3 regions of the Streptomyces sp. NPDC102279 genome follow, and region 2 is predicted to be linked to each of the others. Evidence: predicted binding sites of a transcription regulator. Region 2 holds the regulator's gene; each other region holds the start of a gene.
What was found. Region 2 encodes HrcA, which represses chaperone genes, less so after heat shock. Its sites were predicted from a motif close to TTNGCACTCNGNNNNNCNGAGTGCNAA; they were not measured.

Region 1 (2,265 bases), on a different contig from region 2:
GAGCCCGGCCACGGCGGCGATGTCGGACTTGTCGTCGATCGGGCGGGCCGTCGCGAGGAGCTCCTCGGACACGGCCTTGACCGCGGCGTCGATGCCCTTCTTCAGGAGGGCGGGCGACGCGCCGGCGGCGACGTTGCGCAGGCCCTCGCGGACGAGCGCCTGGGCCAGCACGGTGGCGGTGGTCGTACCGTCACCCGCGATGTCGTTGGTCTTGGTCGCCACCTCCTTCACCAGCTGGGCACCGAGGTTCTCGTACGGGTCGTCGAGCTCGACCTCGCGCGCGATGGTCACACCGTCGTTGGTGATGGTGGGGGCGCCGAACTTCTTGTCGATGACGACGTTGCGGCCCTTGGGGCCGATCGTCACCTTCACCGTGTCGGCAAGCTTGTTGACGCCGCGCTCGAGGGCGCGACGGGCGTCCTCGTCGAACTTCAGGATCTTCGCCATGGGAGCGGTTCAGCCCTCTCGGAAAACTTGGGAGAAACGAACGGCGCCCCCAGCGCCCGGTTCATCAGAAGTAGCGGGGGCCAGGGGCGCAGTTCACTGCAATGCTTGGTGCGGGGTCGTCCGGGGAATGACCCCGAACGCCCTTACCGGGTGAATTACTTCTCGATGATCGCGAGTACGTCGCGAGCCGAGAGGACGAGGTATTCCTCGCCGTTGTACTTCACTTCGGTGCCGCCGTACTTGCTGTAGAGCACGACGTCGCCGACGGTGACGTCGAGCGGAAGACGGTTACCGTCCTCGAAGCGGCCCGGGCCCACGGCCAGGACGACGCCCTCCTGGGGCTTCTCCTTGGCGGTGTCCGGGATGACCAGGCCAGAGGCCGTGGTCTGCTCGGCGTCGAGCGGCTGGACCACAATGCGGTCCTCGAGCGGCTTGATGGCAACCTTGGAGCTGGTGGTCGTCACGATCCGACCTCCCCCTTCGGAGATCTCACGGGGTTAACTGTCTGAGGTGGCGACCAGGTGGATCCGTCGTCGCGGGTGCCGGATCTGCCCGTCGCTATTGGCACTCTCCAGGGGGGAGTGCCAGGCCTGACACTATGACTGCGATTAGCACTCGGTCAAGCGGAGTGCCAAAGCCGGGCGGCGTGGCGCGGCCCCGACGGCCCCATCGGATGTCCGGGCGGGCCCCTCTGGAAGCGGTTTCCGGGCTCTAGAGGTAGTTCTCCAGCCGGGCGGGCGTGAAGCCCTCGGCCTGGATGCGCCGGAGCAGCCGCAGCGTGGCGTCCGTGAGGTCGGGCTCCTCGAAGCCGGAGAGGATGTCGCCCGGCCGGAGCCGGTGCGCACCGGGGGTCCTGCCGAGGACGACCGCTCTGACCCCGCAGTCGCCGGCGGCTCGCAGGGTGGTCGCGTCGTACCGGCCGTAGGGGGGCCGCAGCAGCCGGGGACGGATACCGAAGCGCTGCCGGAGCTTGTCCTGCTGCCCGCAGATCTCGGCGCGCTGGCCCGCGTAGGGCAGTCCGCGCAGGGAGGCGTGGTCGAGGGTGTGGTTCTGGACGGTCGCGCCGACCTCGCGCAGCCGGGCGAGGTGGGCGTACCCCGGCCCGACGACACTGTCCGTGAGGAACATGCTGACGGGCAGCCGCAGTTCACGGACCATGTCGACGAACCGCGGATCGCGTTCGGCTCCGTCGTCGTACGTCAGGAAGACGACCTTGTCGCGGGTGCGGACGTGGTCCACGACGGGCGGCAGACCCGGGCCCGCGGTGCGCGCGGTGGTCCGGGCGGGCGCACGGGGCGCCGGGGCGAGCGGGGCGGTCAGGCCCCAGCGGCGGTACGCCGTCTGCTGCGGGTGCACCCGCTGCGCCGCCTTCTTGCCCAGCCGCTCGATCGGGTCGACGGACTGCGCGCAGCCGGTGAGCAGCAGCGCCGCGAGCAGTCCGGCGACCGGCACCCGCAGCCTCACAGGTAGTCCTCCAGGCGCGCGACCGCGTAGCCCTCGGCGGTGACCCTCTTCAGGAAGCGGCGGACCAGGTCGGGCATGGTCCCCTTCCAGTCCTTGCGGCCGCGGAAGTGGGTGAGGACGATGTCGCCGGGGTGCAGGTCCTGGTCCTCCTCGCGGTACTCCCAGTGGTCGACGAAGACCTCCTCGTCCCAGATGGGCGCGTGCGTGACGCCGCAGGACTTGGCGGCGCGCAGGGTGTCCTGGTTGTAGTTGCCGTAGGGCGGGCGGAAGAGCGACGGGCGCTTGCCGAACTGCTTCTTCATCACGTCCTGCATGCCGCAGATCTCGTGCTTCTGCTGCGCGTAGGAGAGGCCG
Region 2 (2,265 bases):
GGATCATGGCGTCCTGGCCGCGGCGGGTGCGCGAGCGCGGTCCGCGCTGCGACGCGGTGCCGAAGAAGGCGTCCATGATGTCCGAGAAGTTCCCGAAGCCGCCCGCGCCGAAGCCGCCGGCGCCTCCGCCCTGCTGGGACAGGGGGTCACCGCCGAGGTCGTAGACCTGCTTCTTCTGCGGGTCCGACAACACCTCGTAGGCGGCGTTGATCTCCTTGAAGCGCTCCTGCGTCTTCGGATCGGGATTGACGTCCGGATGCAGCTCGCGTGCGAGCCTCCGGAACGCCTTCTTGATCTCGTCCTGGGACGCGTCGCGGCGCACGCCGAGTACGGCGTAGTAGTCCGTGGCCACTCAGGACTCCGCCAGGATCTGTCCGACGTACCGTGCCACCGCTCGTACCGCTCCCATCGTTCCCGGGTAATCCATGCGGGTCGGGCCGACCACGCCGAGTTTGGCTACTGCCTCGCCGCCCGAACCGTAGCCGACCGAGACCACGGACGTGGAGTTGAGTCCCTCATACGCGTTCTCATGACCGATTCGCACGGTCATGCTCGAATCCCCGGCCTCTCCAAGCAACTTGAGGAGCACGACCTGCTCCTCCAGCGCTTCGAGCACCGGCCGGATGGTGAGAGGGAAGTCATGTCCGAAACGGGTGAGATTGGCGGTCCCGCCGATCATCAGCCGCTCCTCGGTCTCCTCGACCAGTGTCTCCAGCAGGGTGGAGAGCACTGTCGTGACCGTACCCCGGTCCTCCGACTCGAAGGCGTCCGGGAGGTCCTGCACGAGCTGCGGGACGTCCGCGAAGGGGCGGCCCGCGACCCGGCTGTTGAGCCGGGCCCGCAGATCGGCGAGAGAAGTCTCACCGAACGGCACGTGACAGTTGATCATGCGTTGCTCGACCCGGCCGGTGTCCGTGATCAGCACGAGCATCACGCGCGCCGGGGCGAGCGAGAGCAGCTCCACGTGCCGCACGGTCGAGCGGGTCAGCGAGGGGTACTGCACGACGGCGACCTGCCGGGTGAGCTGCGCGAGCAGCCGCACCGTCCGGCCGACGACGTCGTCGAGGTCGACGGCTCCGTCCAGGAAGTTCTGGATGGCGCGCCGCTCGGGCGCGGTCATCGGCTTGACGCCCGCGAGCTTGTCGACGAAGAGCCGGTATCCCTTGTCCGTGGGGATGCGTCCGGCGCTGGTGTGCGGCTGGGCGATGTAGCCCTCGTCCTCCAGGACCGCCATGTCGTTGCGGACGGTCGCCGGCGAGACGCCGAGCCGGTGGCGCTCCGTGAGCGCCTTGGAGCCGACCGGCTCCTCGGTGCCCACATAGTCCTGGACGATGGCGCGGAGCACCTCGAGCCTGCGTTCACTGAGCATCGCGCACACCTCCAGAAGTCGACTCCGTGGTCTTCGTGGCCTTCGTGGCTTTTCGCCTGGCACTCAACGCGCCCGAGTGCCAGCGTTCCCCGGGCCAGTGTACGGCGGTGAGGCACGACCCCGGCAAGGGCGGGCCTGCGATGTCGTGCGCGACACCCGGTCACCGCTAGCGTCGCCGTATGAGGCTGACTTGGGAAGAGCTGGGGTGGGAACGGGTGGCGCCCCGGATCGGCCGGCGGCGGCTTCCGGACTGGGACTGCACCGTCGGGCTCGTCGTCGGCGAGGACGCGGCGCTGATGATCGACGCGGGATCACGTCTCGCGGAGGGCGAGGCGCTGCGCGTCGACGCGGAACGACTGCTCGGCCCGGGCCGGCACGTGACGCACCTCGCACTCACCCACCCGCATTTCGACCATGTCTTCGGTGCCGCGGCGTTCGAGGGCGCCGAGACGTTCGTCGCGGACGGCTCGTCCGGGGTGTACGAGAGGGGCCGCGAGGAGCTGCGCGCGGACGCGGTGCGCAACGGGCTGGATCCCCGGGCGGCGCAGGAGGCGGCGGACGCCCTCGTACGCCCCCGGCACGAGGTCCGGGGCGCCCGGGACCTGGAACTCGGTGGCGGCGTCGGGGTGCGGCTGGTGCGGACGGGTGAGGGCCACACCGCCCACGACCTCGTGGTCGTCGTGCCGGGGGACCCGGCGGTGGTGTTCTGCGGTGACCTGGTCGAGGAGTCCGGCGAACCGCAGGCGGGCCCCGACGCCGTTCCGTCCCGCTGGCCCGGGGCCCTCGACCGGCTGCTCGCGCTCGGCGGGGACGACGCCGTGTACGTGCCCGGTCACGGAGCGCTGGTGGACGCCGCGTTCGTGCGCTCGCAGCGGGACGCGTTGGCCGCGCGTTTC
Region 3 (2,265 bases), on a different contig from region 2:
GCAGGGACTGGAGACGGCGACCCCGGACGGGGTGGGCGTCTCGATCATTCCGGCCGTCGCCGGAGGCTGATCGTTACCCTCGGTAATGCCGAACACGAAGAGTTCATCGAATTGCCCCCTCCGTGAGAGAAGCGGAGGGGGCAATTCTGCAGGGTTGAACGGGGTAGGGTTGGGGAAGTCGCCCCGTTCTGGATGTTGGTTTCATGCCGGACGCATATGAGTCCTCTCCCGGCAGCCGACAAGAAGTAGCCAAAGTGCCCGGCCTTTTTGAGCCGTTTATGGCATATACGGGGCCCGACTTGCCCTGGATCTCCTCGAATTCTCCCTATACCGGCGATCAGGCGTGCCCAGAATTCTCGTCCGATTGACCTGTTGCAGACGGCAGTTGGACAGATACATTCAGCCGCGGTCGACGCGTTCCGGCGCACACCCCCAACCCGTTGGGGGGTGGAGGTCTGACCCGGATCCGCGAAGTGCGGATCTGTGCAAGGGCCAGTAATAGGGGAGTTAGGCATGGCTCAGGGCACCGTCAAGTGGTTCAACGCGGAGAAGGGGTACGGCTTCATCGCGGTCGACGGTGGTGCGGACGTCTTCGTGCACTACAGCGCGATTCAGATGGACGGCTACCGCACCCTTGAAGAGGGTCAGCGAGTGGAGTTCGAGATCTCGCAGGGCCAGAAGGGTCCGCAGGCGGACATGGTCAAACTCGCCGTCTGATCGGGCGCGAACGACCACCGACGCACTCACGCACGAGGGGCCCGCATCCCACCAGGGATGCGGGCCCCTCGTGCGTCTTCCCCACGCGCGCGCGGGCGCGCGCCGTGCGCGGGGGCTTCCCCCGGGGGCCCGTTTCCCGAGAGGCGCTTGCGCCCGACCGCCACCCCTCGGAGGGGCTCGCCTCACGAGCGCACCTTGCACTCGACGGGGTCGAGTGCTAATCATTGGCGTTAGCACTCTCCCAGTGAGAGTGACAGAACTTGGATCGGGCCAGCGAGGTCCGCAGGCCGGTGGGGCAAGGAACCACAGGGCATGCAGGCCGTCCGTCGCGGGCGCGGGCGCGATCCGGAGCAATCCACCCCGTCCGGGAGGACCACTTCACATGGCCAAGATCATCGCGTTCGACGAGGAGGCACGGCGCGGTCTCGAGCGCGGGATGAACCAGCTCGCCGACGCCGTCAAGGTCACCCTCGGCCCCAAGGGCCGTAACGTCGTCCTCGAGAAGAAGTGGGGCGCGCCCACGATCACCAACGATGGTGTTTCCATCGCCAAGGAGATCGAGCTCGAGGACCCGTACGAAAAGATCGGCGCCGAGCTGGTCAAGGAAGTCGCCAAGAAGACGGACGACGTCGCCGGCGACGGTACGACCACGGCGACCGTGCTGGCCCAGGCGCTCGTGCGCGAGGGTCTGCGCAACGTCGCCGCCGGCGCCAACCCGATGGCCCTCAAGCGCGGTATCGAGAAGGCCGTCGAGGCCGTCTCCGGTGCCCTGCTCGAGCAGGCCAAGGATGTCGAGACCAAGGAGCAGATCGCTTCCACGGCCTCCATCTCCGCCGCCGACACGCAGATCGGCGAGCTCATCGCCGAGGCGATGGACAAGGTCGGCAAGGAAGGCGTCATCACCGTCGAGGAGTCCCAGACCTTCGGTCTGGAGCTGGAACTCACCGAGGGTATGCGCTTCGACAAGGGCTACATCTCGGCGTACTTCGCCACCGACATGGAGCGTATGGAGGCCGTCCTCGACGACCCGTACATCCTGATCGCGAACTCCAAGATCGCGAACGTCAAGGACCTGCTCCCGCTCCTCGAGAAGGTCATGCAGGGCGGCAAGCCGCTGCTGATCATCGCCGAGGACGTCGAGGGCGAGGCGCTGTCGACCCTGGTCGTCAACAAGATCCGTGGCACCTTCAAGTCCGTCGCCGTCAAGGCTCCGGGCTTCGGTGACCGCCGCAAGGCCATGCTCGGCGACATCGCCATCCTCACGGGCGGCGAGGTCATCTCCGAGGAGGTCGGCCTCAAGCTGGAGAACGCGGGTCTGGACCTGCTGGGCCGTGCCCGCAAGGTCGTCATCACCAAGGACGAGACCACGATCGTCGACGGCTCCGGCTCTGCCGACCAGGTCGCCGGCCGGGTCAACCAGATCCGCGCCGAGATCGAGAACTCGGACTCGGACTACGACCGCGAGAAGCTCCAGGAGCGTCTGGCGAAGCTGGCCGGCGGCGTGGCCGTCATCAAGGCCGGTGCCGCCACCGAGGTCGAGCTCAAGGA

Region 1: a site for HrcA is predicted at 1,056-1,082, ahead of groES (co-chaperone GroES). Genes of this name have one in related genera too.
Region 3: a site for HrcA is predicted at 948-974, ahead of groL (chaperonin GroEL). Genes of this name have one in related genera too.

Annotation. Positions count from the first base shown of each region.
Region 1 covers NZ_JBIWLU010000027.1:9,366-11,630, forward strand. The annotation lists gene groL (chaperonin GroEL) at 1-447, opposite strand, end outside; gene groES (co-chaperone GroES) at 603-911, opposite strand; gene ACIRQH_RS40510 (polysaccharide deacetylase family protein) at 1,159-1,911, opposite strand; gene ACIRQH_RS40515 (polysaccharide deacetylase family protein) at 1,908-2,265, opposite strand, start outside.
Region 2 covers NZ_JBIWLU010000009.1:397,695-399,959, forward strand. The annotation lists gene dnaJ (molecular chaperone DnaJ) at 1-352, opposite strand, end outside; gene hrcA (heat-inducible transcriptional repressor HrcA) at 353-1,369, opposite strand; gene ACIRQH_RS25070 (MBL fold metallo-hydrolase) at 1,549-2,265, shown strand, end outside.
Region 3 covers NZ_JBIWLU010000005.1:176,643-178,907, forward strand. The annotation lists gene ACIRQH_RS13760 (MoaD/ThiS family protein) at 1-70, shown strand, start outside; gene ACIRQH_RS13765 (cold-shock protein) at 514-717, shown strand; gene groL (chaperonin GroEL) at 1,100-2,265, shown strand, end outside.